4 regions of the Pseudogracilibacillus sp. SO30301A genome follow, and region 3 is predicted to be linked to each of the others. Evidence: riboswitches for the same ligand, from Rfam matches in the RefSeq annotation. Region 3 holds a riboswitch; each other region holds the start of a gene.
The links. A riboswitch is a leader RNA that binds a small molecule or an ion and turns the genes downstream of it on or off. The one in region 3 is predicted to bind S-adenosylmethionine.
Positions count from the first base shown of each region.

Region 1: it holds a riboswitch for S-adenosylmethionine, as region 3 does, so the genes downstream of both, metK (methionine adenosyltransferase) here and SPD89_RS02695 (O-acetylhomoserine aminocarboxypropyltransferase/cysteine synthase family protein) in region 3, are expected to answer to the same signal.
Region 2: it holds a riboswitch for S-adenosylmethionine, as region 3 does, so the genes downstream of both, SPD89_RS06225 (YezD family protein) here and SPD89_RS02695 (O-acetylhomoserine aminocarboxypropyltransferase/cysteine synthase family protein) in region 3, are expected to answer to the same signal.
Region 4: it holds a riboswitch for S-adenosylmethionine, as region 3 does, so the genes downstream of both, SPD89_RS04455 (methionine ABC transporter ATP-binding protein) here and SPD89_RS02695 (O-acetylhomoserine aminocarboxypropyltransferase/cysteine synthase family protein) in region 3, are expected to answer to the same signal.

Region 1 is NZ_JAXHDD010000005.1:116,803-121,280, reverse strand. Features, by position in the region: gene metK (methionine adenosyltransferase) at 1,150-2,346, opposite strand; SAM riboswitch class I at 2,481-2,587, opposite strand; gene pckA (phosphoenolpyruvate carboxykinase (ATP)) at 2,846-4,432, shown strand.
Region 2 is NZ_JAXHDD010000008.1:29,321-33,798, forward strand. Features, by position in the region: gene SPD89_RS06220 (transporter substrate-binding protein) at 273-2,552, shown strand; SAM riboswitch class I at 2,627-2,729, shown strand; gene SPD89_RS06225 (YezD family protein) at 2,905-3,045, shown strand; gene SPD89_RS06230 (PLP-dependent transferase) at 3,173-4,300, shown strand; gene SPD89_RS06235 (bifunctional homocysteine S-methyltransferase/methylenetetrahydrofolate reductase) at 4,297-4,478, shown strand, end outside.
Region 3 is NZ_JAXHDD010000002.1:203,828-208,305, reverse strand. Features, by position in the region: gene SPD89_RS02700 (hybrid sensor histidine kinase/response regulator) at 1-2,368, opposite strand, end outside; SAM riboswitch class I at 2,686-2,799, shown strand; gene SPD89_RS02695 (O-acetylhomoserine aminocarboxypropyltransferase/cysteine synthase family protein) at 2,945-4,478, shown strand, end outside.
Region 4 is NZ_JAXHDD010000005.1:61,815-66,292, reverse strand. Features, by position in the region: gene SPD89_RS04460 (methionine ABC transporter permease) at 14-679, opposite strand; gene SPD89_RS04455 (methionine ABC transporter ATP-binding protein) at 669-1,700, opposite strand; SAM riboswitch class I at 1,856-1,970, opposite strand; gene SPD89_RS04450 (thioredoxin family protein) at 2,045-2,362, opposite strand; gene SPD89_RS04445 (toprim domain-containing protein) at 2,380-2,739, opposite strand; gene gcvH (glycine cleavage system protein GcvH) at 2,836-3,216, opposite strand; gene SPD89_RS04435 (arsenate reductase family protein) at 3,236-3,595, opposite strand; gene SPD89_RS04430 (nuclease-related domain-containing protein) at 4,127-4,478, opposite strand, start outside.

The sequences.
Region 1 (4,478 bases), on a different contig from region 3:
AAGCAACCTAGCTATATTACGAGCTTTGGTTGCTTTTAATTTTTCGCCAAATAATGTTACAACTATATCCTCTTCACCAAAATCGCTCGTCTCATTCGATTTAGCGCTTCTGTTCCTTTTTCTTTATTCATAATCGTTAAATGAGCAATCCGTGACGAAAGAGCCTCCGAACGAATATCTGTTTCTTCTGAGATAGTAAATAGTGATATATCCGCTTTTTTTTTGATAAAGGAGACTTTGCAAAATTTATAATCGCAATTATCGGTACTTTATTTTCCATTAAAGCATCCAACACTTCCAACGTATTTTTTGTCGAACCGGAATTATCAGTTTTTATCAGTTCAAGCGATGGTGTGCTCTCTTATGTCGGTTTAAACGCTTTTGAGAAAGGAATTGCCGCTGTAACGATTGGGACAAGTGGTTCCATACGCACAGCATCCAATGCTCCAGTCATTTATTCGAAAGGGCGTACGTTCTGTACCCATTATTTAATGATCACTGAACAATAAGTGAGCCTGTCAATAATGGTGGAGTTGTTTTAAGATGGGTTCGTGATCAACTTGCACAAACAAAAACAGAAACAAAGCATGCGAAAGATAAAGAAAAAGACCCATATGATTTCATTACTGCTATGGCAGAAAAAGTTAAAACCAGGAGCTGTGGGACTTATCTTCCATCCTTACTTACTCAGGCGAGTGCGCCCCCATTTGGGACGCAAATGCAAAAGGTTCCTTTTTTGGCTTAGCATTCATCATACAAAAGCAAATCTCATACGAGCAACGATAGAGGATTTTTCTTTAATTTAAAGTCTGTTCTTACATTTTTATCAGTGCCGATAAGTTATGAAAGTTTATGCTTAGGTGCTGTAGTAGTGGGACGATTTGCTATCGGGGAAATTCAAAGTTTGTACGATGCTAAAGATATGATTGGTACGACGCCACCTCATTATCCTGAAGCAAAAGAAGTGCCATTTATCAGTCCATCCTACTGATACATGAACATTTAAGCAACGTATTTCAAAAGGAGGACAAGTTTATTCAGTCTTTGGAAAAATAATTTGAAATTAGAAACCAAATGAGGACAGGTAACTGAATTGAAAAAGCTTGTCTTACAGTTATTTGATGAATAACGATAAGTCAAGCTTCTTTTTTAAACATACTCTAATAATGATTTTCGTATATCTTCCACTTTATCTGTTTGTTCCCAAGGTAAATACAAATCATGGCGACCAAAGTGACCGTATGCTGCGGTTTGTCGATAAATTGGTTTTTGTAAGTCCAACATCGTAATGATTCCTGCTGGGCTTAAATCAAACGTGTTTCGGATTACTTCAACAAGCTTTTCTTCCGTAACTTTTCCTGTACCGAATGCATTAACGGAAATAGAAACTGGTTCAGCTACACCAATAGCATATGCAAGTTGCACTTCACATTTTTCTGCTAAATGAGCAGCGACAATATTTTTTGCTACATATCTTGCTGCATATGCAGCTGATCGGTCAACTTTCGTTGGATCCTTCCCACTAAATGCCCCACCACCATGTCTTGCATATCCTCCATACGTATCAACGATAATTTTTCTCCCTGTTAATCCAGCATCTCCTTGGGGACCTCCAATTACGAACCTACCAGAAGGATTTATAAAATATTTTGTATTCTCATCTAATAAAAAACTTGGTACAACAGGTTCTATTACATATTTCATTAGATCTTTATCTATCTGATCAAGTGTTACATCTTGATGATGTTGAGTAGAAATGACGATTGTATCCACTCGAACTGGCTTGTCTTTATCATCATACTCTATGGTAACTTGCGATTTTCCGTCTGGGCGTAAATAGGAAAGCGTTCCATTTTTTCGAACTTCTGTTAACTTTTTAGCTAAACGATGAGCTAAAAAAATAGGTAACGGCATTAACTCCTCTGTTTCATCACAAGCAAAACCAAACATCAATCCTTGGTCACCTGCACCGATTATGTTATTATCTTTATTTCCATCTCTAGCTTCAAGCGCTGTGTCCACACCACTTGCAATATCTGGAGATTGTTCATCAATTGCAGTAAGTACAGAACATGTCTGTGCGTCAAATCCATATTTTGCTCGTGTATAACCAATTTCCGATATCGTTTTTCGAACTATTTTTGGGATGTCAACGTATGTTGTAGTGGTAATTTCGCCTGCTACTAATACGAGCCCAGTGGTAACCATTGTTTCACAAGCAACACGTGCTTTAGGGTCGTCCGTTAATATGTCATCTAAAATTGCATCTGAAATTTGATCACAAATCTTATCAGGATGTCCCTCTGTAACCGATTCAGATGTGAACAAATGACGATTTTTTACCATAAATAAAAGCCTCCTACTATATAGTACACGGAGCTCAAAAATAATTAGGTTTTAAAGGAATTCTTGTTTATTATAAACGAGAGAAAATAAAAAATCCCTTCCATCTAATAATAGAGGAAAGGAAATGCCTTTCACTCTTATTGTTCAAGGAAAGTCCTTGCATCAGGTTAGCACCTTTTCACATATTGTGATGGTTGCTGGGCTTCCTCGGGTCTGTCCCTCCACCAACTCCTAATAAGAGAGTCCGTTAAAAATAGCTTACACTAAAGTGTCTAAAGTTGTCAAACAACTGTATTTTCATGCGAATGTGATTTATTTCACAAATTTGTAACGATTTTCTTTAACTATTGCACAATCTGTATATAATATGGATAATATGCTATATAATCAAATATCTATCTAAGGTATAATTAATTCGCATTATATTTAGTATGGACTATTTAAGTTAATGTGTTATACTATATTCAGAATTAAGTACTTGTAAAGGAAGGTTAGGGCAATGAACATGACTGCAAATTCAATCGAAACTCATGAATTTGAAACGAATAATAAACTGCATACAAATTTATCTGTTCCGTTATTGGTTGAAAAGATTTTATCGAGAGAAGAAGGAGTTTTAACTGCAACGGGAGCAGTTCAGGCTACGACAGGTAAATATACAGGGCGCTCTCCTAAAGACCGTTTTATCGTAAGAGATGATGTCTCGGAAAATATTGTAGATTGGGGAGCGGTAAATCAACCCCTTGATGAAGTTTCATTTGAAAAACTTTATCAGAAAGTGATCAACCATTTAAAAAGCAAAAATGAATTATTTTCTTTTAAAGGATTTGCAGGTGCTGATGAGAAATTCCGTCTACCCGTAGAAGTAATTAATGAATATGCGTGGCATAATCTATTTGCACGCCAGTTATTTATTATTCCAGATAAGACTGAATTGCATAATCACAAATCTGAATTTACTGTTTTATCTGCTCCTACTTGTACAGCAAATCCAGAAGAAGATGGCACAAACTCTGAAACATTTATCGTCATCTCATTTAAAAAACGCATCGTTCTTATAGGTGGAACAGAATATGCAGGGGAAATTAAAAAATCAATCTTTTCTGTCATGAATTACTTACTACCACGGCAAAATGTGCTTTCTATGCATTGTTCTGCTAACGTTGGAGAAGAAGGCGATGTAGCATTGTTTTTCGGTCTTTCAGGTACTGGAAAAACAACGCTATCAGCAGATCCTTACCGTAAATTAATTGGTGATGATGAACATGGTTGGAGTCCAAATGGTGTTTTCAACATTGAAGGTGGATGCTATGCCAAATGTGTGGATCTATCTCAAGAAAAAGAACCACAAATATATGACGCTATTCGTTTCGGCTCTGTTTTGGAAAATGTCGTATTAGATGATAATTCACGTGAACCAGATTATTCAGATACAAGCTTAACAGAAAACACACGAGCTGCTTACCCACTAGAGAATATTGACAATATTGTTAAGCCAAGTGTTGCAGGACATCCAAACACAATTATTTTCTTAACAGCGGACGCATCTGGTACATTACCACCGATTAGTAAATTAACGAAAGAACAAGCAATGTACCATTTCTTAAGTGGTTACACAAGTAAATTAGCTGGTACAGAGCGTGGAATCACGGAACCCGAAGCTACATTCTCAGCTTGTTTCGGTTCACCATTCTTACCACTTTCACCTGATAAATATGCACAAATGCTTGGTGAAAAAATTGACCAGTATAACGCAAATGTATTTTTAGTAAATACAGGATGGACTGGAGGCCCATACGGAGTAGGTAGCCGAATGAAATTATCTTACACTCGTGCAATGATTCATGCTGCCCTTGAGGGTGAGTTAAATACAATTGAAACAATTCAAGATGATATTTTCGGTTTAAATATTCCTGCACATGTACCAGGGGTTCCTGATGAAGTGTTAATTCCAAGAAATACATGGGCAGATAAAGACGCCTATGATAAAACTGCTCAAAACTTAGCTAGAGAATTCCATCAAAACTTCGAAAAATTTACAAATGCTAGTGAAAATATAAAGCAAGCCGGTCCAATCCATAAATAACACATTATTTACAAACCGACTCATATGTTGAGTCGGTTTTTTATAT
Region 2 (4,478 bases), on a different contig from region 3:
TTTAAAGAAATCTAAAAGTAAGGAACCTATTTGCTTATAAAATTATGCAACTTTCGTGCCAACTTTATTTTTTATTGAAAAAGGCGTGTTTTAAATGGGGAATGATTTCATCAAACCCATATGGTTATCGCATGAAAAGATTTGATGAATAGTAGATTAATAGATTGAATGTTTATAATAAAAACGTTATTATAATGGAAACGAATATAATTATTGTCTCATTTTGAAACCGCTTTCCCGATTTGGGACATATAAAAGAAGGAGGAACTAAAGTGCAAATAAAGGTTGGCCTCTTATTCTCTTTGACAGGCACGACTTCGATTACTGAAAAAGGACAATATGATGCCGCCTGCTTCGCCATCCATCAATTCCAACGACAAGGACATAACATAGAGATAATTACTAAAGATATTTGTTCTGATCCACATAAGGCTAAAAAGGAAGCAGAGGCACTCGCACGACGAGGTGTTAAGGTGTTTATTGGTTGTTACACGTCTGCCTGCCGCAAAGCTGTATTACCGATACTTGAGAAGTACAATTGTTTACTGGTTTACCCGACATTATATGAAGGACAAGAAGATCATCCGAATGTTTTTTATACCGGAGAAGTTCCAAATCAGCAAGTTCATATATTAATTGATTACTTAATGAGTGAATATGGGAAGCGAATTTACTTAATAGGAAATGATTATATTTACCCTCGTGAAACAAATTCACAAGTGAAATCATATGTTGTAGATATAAAGGGTGAAATAATTGCAGAAGAATACGTACCTTTTGGACATAGGGAATTTCATCGTATTATTCAAGATATTATCGTACAAAAACCTGATGCTATTTTTTCAACGCTAGTAGGACAAAGTGTGCTTTCCTTCTATAAAGCGTATAAACAGATGGGACTAGACCCTAATTCATTACCGATTTTTAGTCCGATTACAAAAGAAACGGAAATAGCAGCCATGGGATCAGATGTCGGAAAAGGACACTATAGTTCTGCAAGTTATTTTCAGTCTTTAGATAACTCATTGAATAAAAAGTTCGTAAATAATTACAATGAATTTTTTAATGAAAAAAAGTCTATCTCCTCTGTTATGTTCAATACATACTTAGGAACAGAGATAGTTCTTGATGCTATCATACACACAAAGAACTTTGATATAGATAAGATTTTTCAATATATAAGTGGTAGAAAAATAGATACTGCGTGTGGAGAATTGCGTATAGATAAAGAAAAACGTCATCTTTCACGCCCGGTTAAAATTGGAAAAGCTCTATCGAATGGTCAGTTTAAAATTGTTTGGGACTCAGCTAATAATATAAAACCTCGCCCGTATAAAAATATTAAAGAATCCAAAAAGAGTCATTTGAATGAAATTGTTCTAAATGCTTGGGGACAGATAAGTGAAGAAGCAATCATTGCGTTATCCGAGGATAGAACTATTCAATATATGAGCTTAAAGGCAAAAGAAATGACTGGCTTTCAAAACGGCGAAACACTCACTCCTCAAATGTTAAAACATATGGAAAATAAATTTGAAGTCAATTCCTATGAAGCAAAATTAAAAACATTGTTTTTACTAAAACCTAACTATCAAAAAACCTTTGATTCAATCTTTCAATTTGGAACTATTCAAACTAAAAATATAAACTTTCAACATGAACTTGAAACGGCAACGATTGCCGCACAAACAACCGCAAATGTTTTAATTCTTGGCGAAACAGGTACTGGAAAAGAAGTAATGGCCCGTGCTATTCATGAAGAGAGCAGTAGGAGAAACGGATCATTTGTTGCAGTGAACACCGGAGCAATCCCGAAAGATTTAATAGCTAGTGAGTTGTTCGGGTATTCAGAAGGTACGTTTACAGGGGGGAAAAAGGGCGGAGCAATTGGGAAATTTGAAAGTGCCCATAACGGTACACTCTTCCTAGATGAGATAGGTGATATGCCAATTGAACTTCAAGTTATTTTATTGCGTGCGATTGAAACGAAAAAAATAATCCGGCTTGGAGATACGATAGAGCGACCAGTCGATATCCGAATTATCGCAGCTACGAATAGAAACTTGCAAGAGGAGATTGCGTATAATAATTCATTCAGATCTGATCTTTATTACAGGTTGAATGTTTTAAATATTGATATTCCACCTTTACGGGAACGACCTGAAGATATTGAAACTCTTGCTTGGACTTTTATGAAACAGTTCCAAGAGCAGTATGGAGATGGACCAACACAGATTGATCAAGAAGCAATGCAACTGTTTATCGAATATCCGTGGCCAGGTAATATTAGAGAACTCAGAAATATTATGGAGCGTGCTTTTTTACTATCGAGAAGAAAATCTAAAAAAATTACAAGTAGCCACTTACCTAGAAATATTAAAGGGTATTATAAGCGGAAAATGCCTTCAGAACTTACATTAAAAGATGTTGAAAAGAAAATGATTACTCAAGCGTTAATGGAGACGAATAGTGTTAAGGAAGCTTCAAAAAAGTTAGGCATAGGAAGAAGTACACTTTATCGAAAAATGAAGGAATTTGAGATAAGTATATAATTTTCTAAAAAAACATTTGACAACAAATAATAAACAGTGTACAGTAGTAGTTACAATTTAATCAGATTTATTTTTTCTTATCCAGAGAGGTGGAGGGACTGGCCCAGTGAAGCCTCGGCAACAGACTTTTTAAGTACTGTGCCAATTCCAGCAAGCTAAGTGCCTGAAAGATAAGAAGAGAGAGAAATGAACGATATATTCAACCTCTTCTTATCTTGATAAGAAGAGGGTTTTTTACTTATTGAACCACCAAAAGTAATATAACTCTTCTCGATAAAGCTTTGCAAGTTCCAATGAAAAGAACTTGTACTTTACATCAATTAGCTAAAGGGGAGATGAGAATTTGAGCAAACTGGATCAAGTGAAACTGGACTATTTACAGGCTGTTTTACAAGAAATTGAGTATGGGTCTGTTGTAATTACGATTCATGATGGTCGTATTACACAAATTGACGCAACAGAGAAAAAACGATTTAGTAAAAGCTTAGTTTAATAAAAATATTGAGGTTGCCGATTAGACAACTAAAGGCATCTTACATCTATCTCTAGCCATTTTAGTATAGAGAGGATGTTGGATGTCTTTTATTTTTGCCAAATTTACTAAGAAAGGGGTTAATAAAATGACGGATTCGTGTAGGAAAGAGACGTTTCTTGTACAAATAGGAAACAGGAAAGAAGAACATTTTCGCGCAGTCAGTACACCTATTTATTTTTCCACTGCATTCCGCCATGAAGAGATTGGCCTTCAAGACGGTTATGATTATATCCGCACTGGTAACCCGACTAGAGATGTGTTAGAAAAAGCAGTTGCAGAGTTAGAAAGTGGAGAAAAAGCATTCGCTACATCTTCCGGTATGGCGGCTGTTCAACTCGTATTTGCTTTATTTGAAGAAGGATCACATTTTATTGCATCTCGTGATATATACGGAGGGAATTATCGTTTATTTGAAGTGTTTGAGAAAAAGTACAATTTTTCTTTTACGTATTGGGACGGGAAAGATTATGAGGAACTTGAAACATTTATTCAGGATAATACGAAAGCGATTTTCATTGAGTCACCAACTAACCCGTTAATGCAGACAGTTGATTTAAGAAAAATCTCAGTGATCACAAAACGTCATGAGATTCTTCATATCGTTGATAACACACTGTACACTCCTTATATTCAGCGACCGCTTGAAGAAGGGGCAGATATTGTCGTTCATAGCGCAACAAAATATTTAGCAGGGCATAATGATTTGTTAGCAGGAGTTGTCATCTCAAAAGGAAAGACAGTAAACGAAGAGTTTGCTTTTTTGCATAACTCAATCGGAGCAGTGTTATCACCATATGACTGTTTTAGCCTCATTCGGGGGATGAAAACACTGGCCCTTCGGATGAGGCAGCATGAAAATAATGCCAAGCGAGTAGTTGAGTATTTGAGAACTCATCCACTTGTAACAGATGTGTATTACCCGGGGAGAAGCGGAATGTTAAGTTTTGAAATAATTGATGAAGCACTTGTTTCGCCGTTTCTAAAAGCATTAAAACTTTTTACGTTTGCTGAAAGTTTAGGAGGAGTAGAAAGCTTTTTAACGTACCCAATTACACAGACACATATGGATATTCCAAAAGAGGTGCGTGAATCATACGGATTATCAAATTGTCTACTACGTGCTTCTGTTGGGATTGAACATGAAGATGATATTATCGCTGACCTTGAGCAAGCTTTCGAAGCAATTACTCAATTGGGGGTGGCAAAGTTTTGAGTTTATTAGCTGATTTAAAGAAACGAATATTAATCGCTGATGGTGCTATGGGGACGATTTTATATTCTCATGGGGTGGATCGTAGCTTTGAAGAATTAAATTTGAGCCACCCGGAGCAAATTCAAAATGTGCATGAAGCGTATATTAATGCAGGTGCTGACGTTATTCAGACGAATAC
Region 3 (4,478 bases):
CGTTGGCACCTGCGACAAATCCACTGTGTATGTCTTCCTCTTGACTTCTTGCCGTCAGCAATAAAATAGGCAATTCTGAAATGGTAAATTGTTTACGAATTTTTTCCGTCAATTCATAACCTGACATATTTGGCATCATTACATCTGCAATAACCAGATCCCATTCCCCTGTGTCCAACATTTTTAATGCTTCTTCCCCACCTAATACTGTCACTACCTCATATTCTTCGGCAAGCAAGCTTCTTACTATTTTCAAATTAACAGAGTCATCGTCAACAGCTAGTATCCTTGCTTTTGTACTAGTTGTGTCAAAAATTGGTTTAGGAAAATCTAGTAACTTAGCATCTTCACCTTCATAAGAGGCAGCAACTTCTAGTTCACTATCTACTTTTTCAGATTTGTCCTTAGCTAAAGGTATCGTAAAACGGAAGACAGACCCTTTACCTAAAGTTGAGTCTACAGAAATTGTCCCTCCATGTAATTCAACCAATTGTTTACAAATATGAAGACCTAAGCCAATGCCCCCCTCAATCGCGGTAGTATTCTTCTTTTCCTGTTCATACGGCTGAAAAATGGATGCTTGGATTTGCTCGCTAATTCCAATTCCCGTATCGGAAATTGTCACTGTTGCAAACAACCCCTTATATGTTGCATCTATCGTTATTTTTCCTTCATTTGTATACTTAACCGCGTTGTGAAGGAGGTTAAACAATATTTGAATTAACCGATTCTGATCAGCATAAATATCTGGAAACGTGTCTGTAATTTTCAACTCAATATCTAATCTTTTATTTTCCGTCATAAAACGTATCATATCTAAAACGCCTGAGGTAACAGTGTGAAGATTTACTGGTCGTCTCTTGAGTTTTATCTGCTTATCTTGCAATCTTGAAATATCGAGGAGATCATTTAGTGTAAACGACATCTGCCGACCCACTTGAATAAGCAATTTCAAATTATTTTTATTATCCGTAGTTAATGAATCCTTCTGATGATTTAATATCGTTTGAGCGATATTGATAATTCCGTGAAGTGGGTTCCGTAATTCATGGGATGTATTGGCTAGAAATTGATTTTTGGCCTTATCCGCCCGTTCAAGTTCTTTTGTTTGTTTCTTATTTAATTGGACGATACTTATCTGACGTTTAAAGAGAAATCCAGCAAAAGCCATGATAGCTAGCAAGTAATCAATCGGATAATATGGTATATCGATTAGCCCTATATTGAGAGCTACTCCCCACAACACATTAAACAAATTAATGACATTAGCAATCAATATAAACATAGCATCAGAATTGCCTTTTTTAATGATCCCTAGAATTATAATAAACATAAACGTATAAGAAATTACGTTTGTAAGCATAATGCCATAACCAACAAATAGGATGTATGAAGATGGAATAATGAATAGTGCTAGAATTAAGAGGCTATATGTTTCAAATAATACTCTGAAAAAAACATGTCTTAATTTAAACACATATTTTATGAATTTGAGAATAAAAAACACGGTACCTGCGAATGACAAATAGATTAGTTTAAGCGACCATTCTGCATTGATAGGAAACCAATTTAATAGTATTTTATCCTCGTCAACGATGATAGAAAAAGCAGCAAAAATGAGTAAAAGTCCGAAATAAATAAGTTCTTTATGATATACGCTTCTACCCATCATATATAAGCTAAAAGCATATGCACTATGTACGAGTAATATTAAGACAACCATTAATTGCGTTATGGTTGTAAAGCTTATTTCTCTGTCTATAGCATTCCCTAGCCCAAATTTAACAGTGTTTGAAATACCGCCTTCAAACGCCTTTTCAAAGTTTGCTACATGTACAACTAGTTCTATCTCGTCGTTCGCCGTATGGAAATAGCCCTTAGAAATTCCTAGCTTACTCTTGTATTGATGAATAGTATCGGAAGGTCGACCCGTTTCAGTTACTAATTGCCCGTTTACATATACGCTAGCCGCTGACTCAATATCCTTAAAGATTAACCCATAATTTTTCTGTTCACTTTCGTTATCAGTTGTTGGCAAAAGTACTTTTAATCGATAGGTACCGTAGTTTATTTCCTTATACGGATTCTTCCAATGCCCTGGTATAGTCGTAAAACCACTTGCAACATTTTTTTCTAAGCCAAAATTTATAAATTCTCCCGGATAAAACTCCCATTCTCCATCAAGCGTTATTGTTTCCTTATCCGTAAAATTCCAGTGACTTAAATCAATTACACCCTCTTCAGCATGAGGGTGATCGGGAGTTTTATGGTAAAAAATCCACCCAATACGAAAACTTGTTAACACGAGCAGAAATATACTTATCAAAAGAAATACTTTTTTATAGGACATCCCGTTACTAGCACGCATCGTTTTCAACCCTTTATACTCTCACTTTTAATTATTACATCAATTATCGTTGGTGGCACCTACTTTTACAAGATTAATTTTCTATCTGCAAGTTTTATTATTCCAATTGGTATTAGTGGTTGCCTTGAAAATGATTAGAAATATTAAAAATCGATGATTTAACCATAATCTAAATCGCCCAAAATGTAATCGTTTTCAAAATAATGAACAATTAGTTTTTTATATAAGTTTTGTTCATTATATTCACAATTAGCAATATTTTTAGTTGACATTAAGTACGAAGCATGTATAATAAATAGTAATTTCATAATGAGTATCTCTTATCAAGAGCGACGGAGGGAATAGGCCCGATGAAGTCCAGCAACCATAAAAGCTTATTGTTAGCTTTTAAAGGTGCCAAATCCTACAGACGATTGTCTGGAAGATAAGAGGAGGAAACGACTATTAATACAACACCCTCTTCTATTCTTTCTAGAAGAGGGTTTTCTAATTTTCCTTCTCTACATGCAAGACGTACATTGCTTCAAAATAAAAACGGGGGATATCATCCCTAAAAATTTAAGGAGGAATTTAGTTATGTCAGAATTTACATTTCAAAAGGACGATACCATTTTATTACATGGGGGGCAAGAACCTGATCCAGTTACAGGTTCACGTGCGGTACCAATTCATCAAACAACATCTTATGTTTTTCGCGATACAGAGCATGCTAAAAATTTATTTGGTCTTGCGGAAACGGGAAATATTTATACTCGAATTATGAATCCGACAACAGATGCGTTTGAACAGCGAGTTGCATTACTTGAAGATGGTACTGCTGCGGTTGCCACAGCTTCAGGAATGGCCGCCATTACGTATGCTATTTTAAACGTTGCTAGTGCTGGGGATGAAATTGTCGCCGATAGTAATTTGTATGGTGGTACATACAACCTATTTGTCCATACACTACCTCGTTTTGGAATTAATGTAAAGATTGTCGACGGTACAAATCCTGAAGCAATAAAAGCTGCAATAACGGACAAAACAAAAGCAATTTTTGGCGAAACAATTACGAACCCAAGTTTAAATGTTTTTGATATCGAAACGGTTGCTGACATTGCTCATGATCATGGTATTCCGTTAATAATTGATAATACTTTTGCACCAAAATTTGCTAAACCAATTCAATGGGGGGCGGATGTCGTCGTCCATTCCGCAACAAAATGGATTGGGGGACATGGAACGTCGATTGGAGGAGTTGTCGTTGATGGCGGACGCTTTAACTGGGATAATGAAAAGTTTCCAGGATTTACGGAAGCCGATGAAAGCTATGATGGACTCCGATTTGCAGATTTAGGTCCTGTTGCCTTTGCTCTTCGACTACGTGTTCAACTATTACGTGATACAGGGGCATCGATCAGTCCTCATAATGCATTTTTATTATTACAAGGTCTCGAAACATTACATGTACGTCTCGAACGTCATAGTGAAAATGCAATAAAAGTAGCAAAGTATTTACAAAGCCACCCAGCAGTTGAATGGGTAAATTTTCCGGGAATTGAAGATCACCCATCCCATGAGTTAGCAAATAAATATTTCTCTTCGGGATATGGATCGATTATTACATTTGGTATTAAAGGTGGACTTGAAGCTGGCAGAAAATTAATTGATAATATTGAGTTATGGTCACATGTAGCGAATGTTGGAGATGCAAAATCATTAATTATTCACCCAGCATCTACAACTCACCAACAACTCAGTCAAGAAGACTTAAAGAAAAGTGGCACACCAGAAGAATTAGTTCGTCTATCTATCGGAATTGAAGACATTGAAGATATAATCCAAACATTAGATAATGCTATTGCTAAAGCAACAGGAATTTCTACTATTGACACTACAGTAGAAGAAGCAATTAAATGGCTATTCTCATCACCTTTTGATCGCAGTGAAGGATTAAGACAAAAAACAATTGCTGTAAAAACTGAAATTGATCTACAAAAAGCGTTTAATTTGTCAAAACAAGGGTATAAAATTATCAACCTAGATGAAACTAATAAAGATGAAGTAATTGATGTAATTGTAACGGAACAACCGTTATCTGAAAATGAGCTTGATACTTACTCCAATCAAG
Region 4 (4,478 bases), on a different contig from region 3:
ATAAAAATCTCCTTTATCTTTTGTCTAATTTTTTTGAAGTAAAGTCTCCAATAAATTGGAAAATGAAGACGATGAATACGATTATTACTGAACAAATAAATACAATATCAAAGGCTCTACGCTGGAATCCAGCATAATATGCGTAACTTCCAAGGCCACCCGCACCAATTGCACCTGCCATTGCCGTATAACCAATAAGCGCGATTGCGGTAACAGTTATTCCTGAGATTAAAGCAGGCATCGATTCAGGAAGAAGAACTTTAAAAATAATAGATCGTGTACTTGCTCCCATTGATTGCGCCGCCTCAATAACTCCTTTATCTATTTCCTTTAAAGCAATTTCTACTAACCTACCATAGAATGGAGCGGCACCAATAATTAAAGCTGGTAAGGCTGCATTCGGTCCTCTAATCGTCCCAATTAAAAAATACGTAAATGGAAAGAGTAGAAGTATTAAGATAATAAATGGAATTGCACGAAACACATTTACTATTGTTGCTGTAATAAAGTTAATCACCTTATTTTCCCAAAGTCCATCTTTGGCAGTTAAGTATAATAGTAATCCGAGTAACACACCTATAATAAAAGTTCCAGTTAATGAGATTAATGTCATATAAAACGTTTCATACGTCGCCGTCATTAGTTTATCCCAATCAATATTAGCAAAATTAAGTGTCATCTCGAATCAGCTCCACTTCAACTGAGGCTTCTTTAATAAAGTTAATCGCTTTTTCAATTTCAGCTTTGTTTCCTACCATTTGAACAATTAAGGTACCTAACACACCATTTTGTGTCTGCGTAATTTTTCCTTGGATAATATTCGTATCAACGGAAAACTTTTTCGATACTTCACTAATTAAAGCTTCATTTGCAAATGCTCCTAAAAAATGGAGGCGTAATACTTTTCCATGTTTCTTTACATTATTGAGAATGTCCGCAACACTTTCTTCTACGTCTGGATTTGCCATCACTTGTTCCACAAATTTTTTCGTAATAGGTTGTTCTGGGTTAGAGAACACATCTAGAACATTACCAGTTTCTACGATCTTCCCTTTCTCCATAACAGCAACCCGATCACATATTTTGCGAATCACATGCATTTCATGTGTTATTAAAATAATCGTAAGGCCAAGTTTTTGGTTAATATCCACTAGCAAATCTAGAATTGAATTAGTAGTTTCTGGATCTAGTGCCGATGTAGCTTCATCGCAAAGAAGCAGTTTCGGATCATTTGCAAGTGCACGTGCGATCCCTACACGCTGTTTTTGCCCTCCGCTTAGTTGGGAAGGATAGGCTTTTTCTCTTCCAGTTAGCCCAACCAAATCGATCAGCTCTTGAACTTTCTTTTTCTGTTCTGTTTTTGGAACACCTGCTATTTCTAGTGGAAAAGCAATATTTTCCTCCGTCGTTCGAGACCATAAAAGATTAAAATGTTGAAAAATCATCCCGATTTCTTGCCTGGCTTGTCTTAACTTTTTGCCTTTTAGTTTAGTCATTTCTTTTCCATCAATAATAATGGATCCATCCGAAGGCTCTTCCAAACGATTTAGTAGCCGTACTAATGTACTTTTCCCCGCACCACTGTACCCTATTACCCCGAAGATTTCTCCTTCCTTTATTTCTAATGATAGGGAATCTACTGCTGTAATCGGGCTTTTATCTAGTGTAAAAACTTTCTTTAAATTTTGTATCGATATCATGATTTGCCCTCCTTTTACATCGTTGGTTTGGGAAACTATGAAATTCGCATAACATTAGGTACATACTCTAATGCCACCCTGTTTACTCATTCAGATACAATTAAAAAAGTCTTCCTGTAAGAGAACAGAAAGACTTAACAATCTATCTTCACATTCTCTCATCTATCAAAGCATCTGCTTTGCAGGATTTAGCACCTTTCAATTTTGGAAGTAAAATTGAAGGTTGCCGCGAATTCATAGGGCCAGTCCCTCCATCGCTCTTCATAAGAGTTAAGATGTATTCCTTTTTATTGATAACAATAAACAATATAGCATTATATCTGTTTTTATGTCAAGTAATACGTTTAATTTTGTCGAAAGAGCTCGGGTACATACGTCCATACATAATGATATATATTTGCAACGGAAAAGAATGTATACACTTTTTCTTTAACTTGATCGTCTTTCATAACGAACAAACAAGGTACACTTTCCACCTTATATTTCTGCATAAATTCCGGGTACAGTGATGCGTTCATCTCATAAAAAATATCTTGCTGATGTGTTTTTTCGATTTTTTCTAAAAATGAACGCGCTACATGACAAGTTCCACAAAAAGGGGTATGAATGTATAATAAATAGTCACTTTTTTGTTCTAATTGTTCTGCGGTTATTTCTTGCAAAAGAATCACCAATTTCCTTATAACATCAAATACAATGGATCTATTTTAAAGTTATGTTTTACTAATTCATGAGCAATAATATCCAGAGGAGTTAGTTCAACTTGTTGATAATCATCCGGAATATACATTTGAATGGAATTGGGCAATTCAGCAGTTAATTGCTTCCTTAACCTTATTCCAGGTTCATCTGCATCAACAAAAATATATACATCACGATTATCTAGATCAAATTCATCTAACATTTCATCAAACTTTTCCACGCCAAATGTTCCGTGTGTACAAACGATATCGATTTCCTCTTTGATTATTTTTTGAACATGCATCTTATCGGATAAACCTTCTACGATAATAACTTTCTTATCATTTAAAATACCCAATGCTTTTCCCCCAATTTCAAGGTAGCCATCGTTGAAAGCTAGAAGTCTCTAAAAAACTACATGCACCCTTAAGGTAGGGTGCAAGTAATATTATTCCTATTTAGAAATATAAGCATTATATTCTTCAGAGGAAAGCAGATCATCTAGTTCTTCATCAGCGGACGGTTCAACAACGATCATCCAGGCTTGTTCATAAGGAGATTCATTAACATACTCTGGATTATCTTCCAAACCCTCATTAACTTCTACAACTGTCCCGCTTATTGGCGCATACAATTCTGAAACTGTTTTTACAGACTCAACACTTCCAAACGGCTCATTCACTTCAATTGTATCGCCTACCTCTGGAAGTTCAACAAAAACGATATCACCTAATTCATCTTGAGCAAAATCAGTAATTCCAATTCTAACATCGCTTCCTTCTCTTCTTACCCATTCATGCTCCTTCGAATAAAGTAAATCTGTCGGTAAACTCATCTCTAATACCTCCTAATTATTATATTGACCAATTGGCTTGAAAATCTTCTTCTTTAAAACCAACTGTTACCTTTTTTCCATCTGTTACAATCGGACGTTTAATCAACAACCCATTCGATGCGAGATAGCCTACCATCTCTTCGATAGTCGCATCTTTAATTTTATCCTTCATTTTTTGTTCTCGATATACTTTCCCACTCGTATTGAAAAATCGCCGTGCAGGGAGCTCACTTTTTTCAATCAAATCAAGTAGTTCTTGCTCATTCGGTGGGTTCTCTACTATATGTATTAAATTATATGTACGATCATGGTCGTCTAACCATTTTTTCGCCTTTTTACAAGATCCACAATTCGGATACCAATACATTGTAAGTGTCATGATCTACCTCCATCACGTTTAGCATTTACGACGATTATACCAAAGTATTCCACTTAAAAACAATATTGTGATTAGTTCAGTGGTTTTGGAGATATTCAGCGATTATTCGTAATAATTCATTGGCTTCACATTTAATTTTAGTGAATAACTAGAAAATTCAGCGCGACAACTCGATTCAGCGGATGGAGCCCTAAATTCGGCGGTTCAATAAAAAATCCAGCGCTAATGACAGTCAATTCAGCGATTCTCACGATGTTTCAGCGAATAAGAAAAAAATTCAGCGCGACAACTCGATTCAGCGGATGGAGCCCTAAATTCGGCGGTTCAATAAAAAATTCAGCGCTAATGACAGTCAATTCAGCGATTCTCACGATGTTTCAGCGAATAAGGAAAAAATTCAGCGCAACAACTCGATTCAGCGGATGGAGCCCTAAATTCGGCGGTTCAATAAAAAATCCAGCGCTAATGACAGTCAATTCAGCGATTCTCACGATGTTTCAGCGAATAAGAAAAAAATTCAGCGATCACCTTTTAATGTATTAATTTATTAGGTATCACTTCATTATTAAGTATATACTTTCTCCCATTTGTGTTTCCAAAATAATCAAATCCTAATCGTTGCATAAGTCTTTTAACAATATGAGGTGAGTCTATCTGTAAAAAATCTCTTAACTCTTTATTTTTAGCTTTATTACTAATTAACAGTGAAAAATCTTGAATTGCATATAGAAAAGAATTTGTAGAAGTGAACTTACATTTCGGACAAAACATTTTTGAACGGTGCCATATCATAGGGTGGTATGAACAATCATCGCAAATTACCCCCTTAATTAATTCATTTGCACGTATATTATAAGCGGATAAAATATCCTTATCTTCGGGA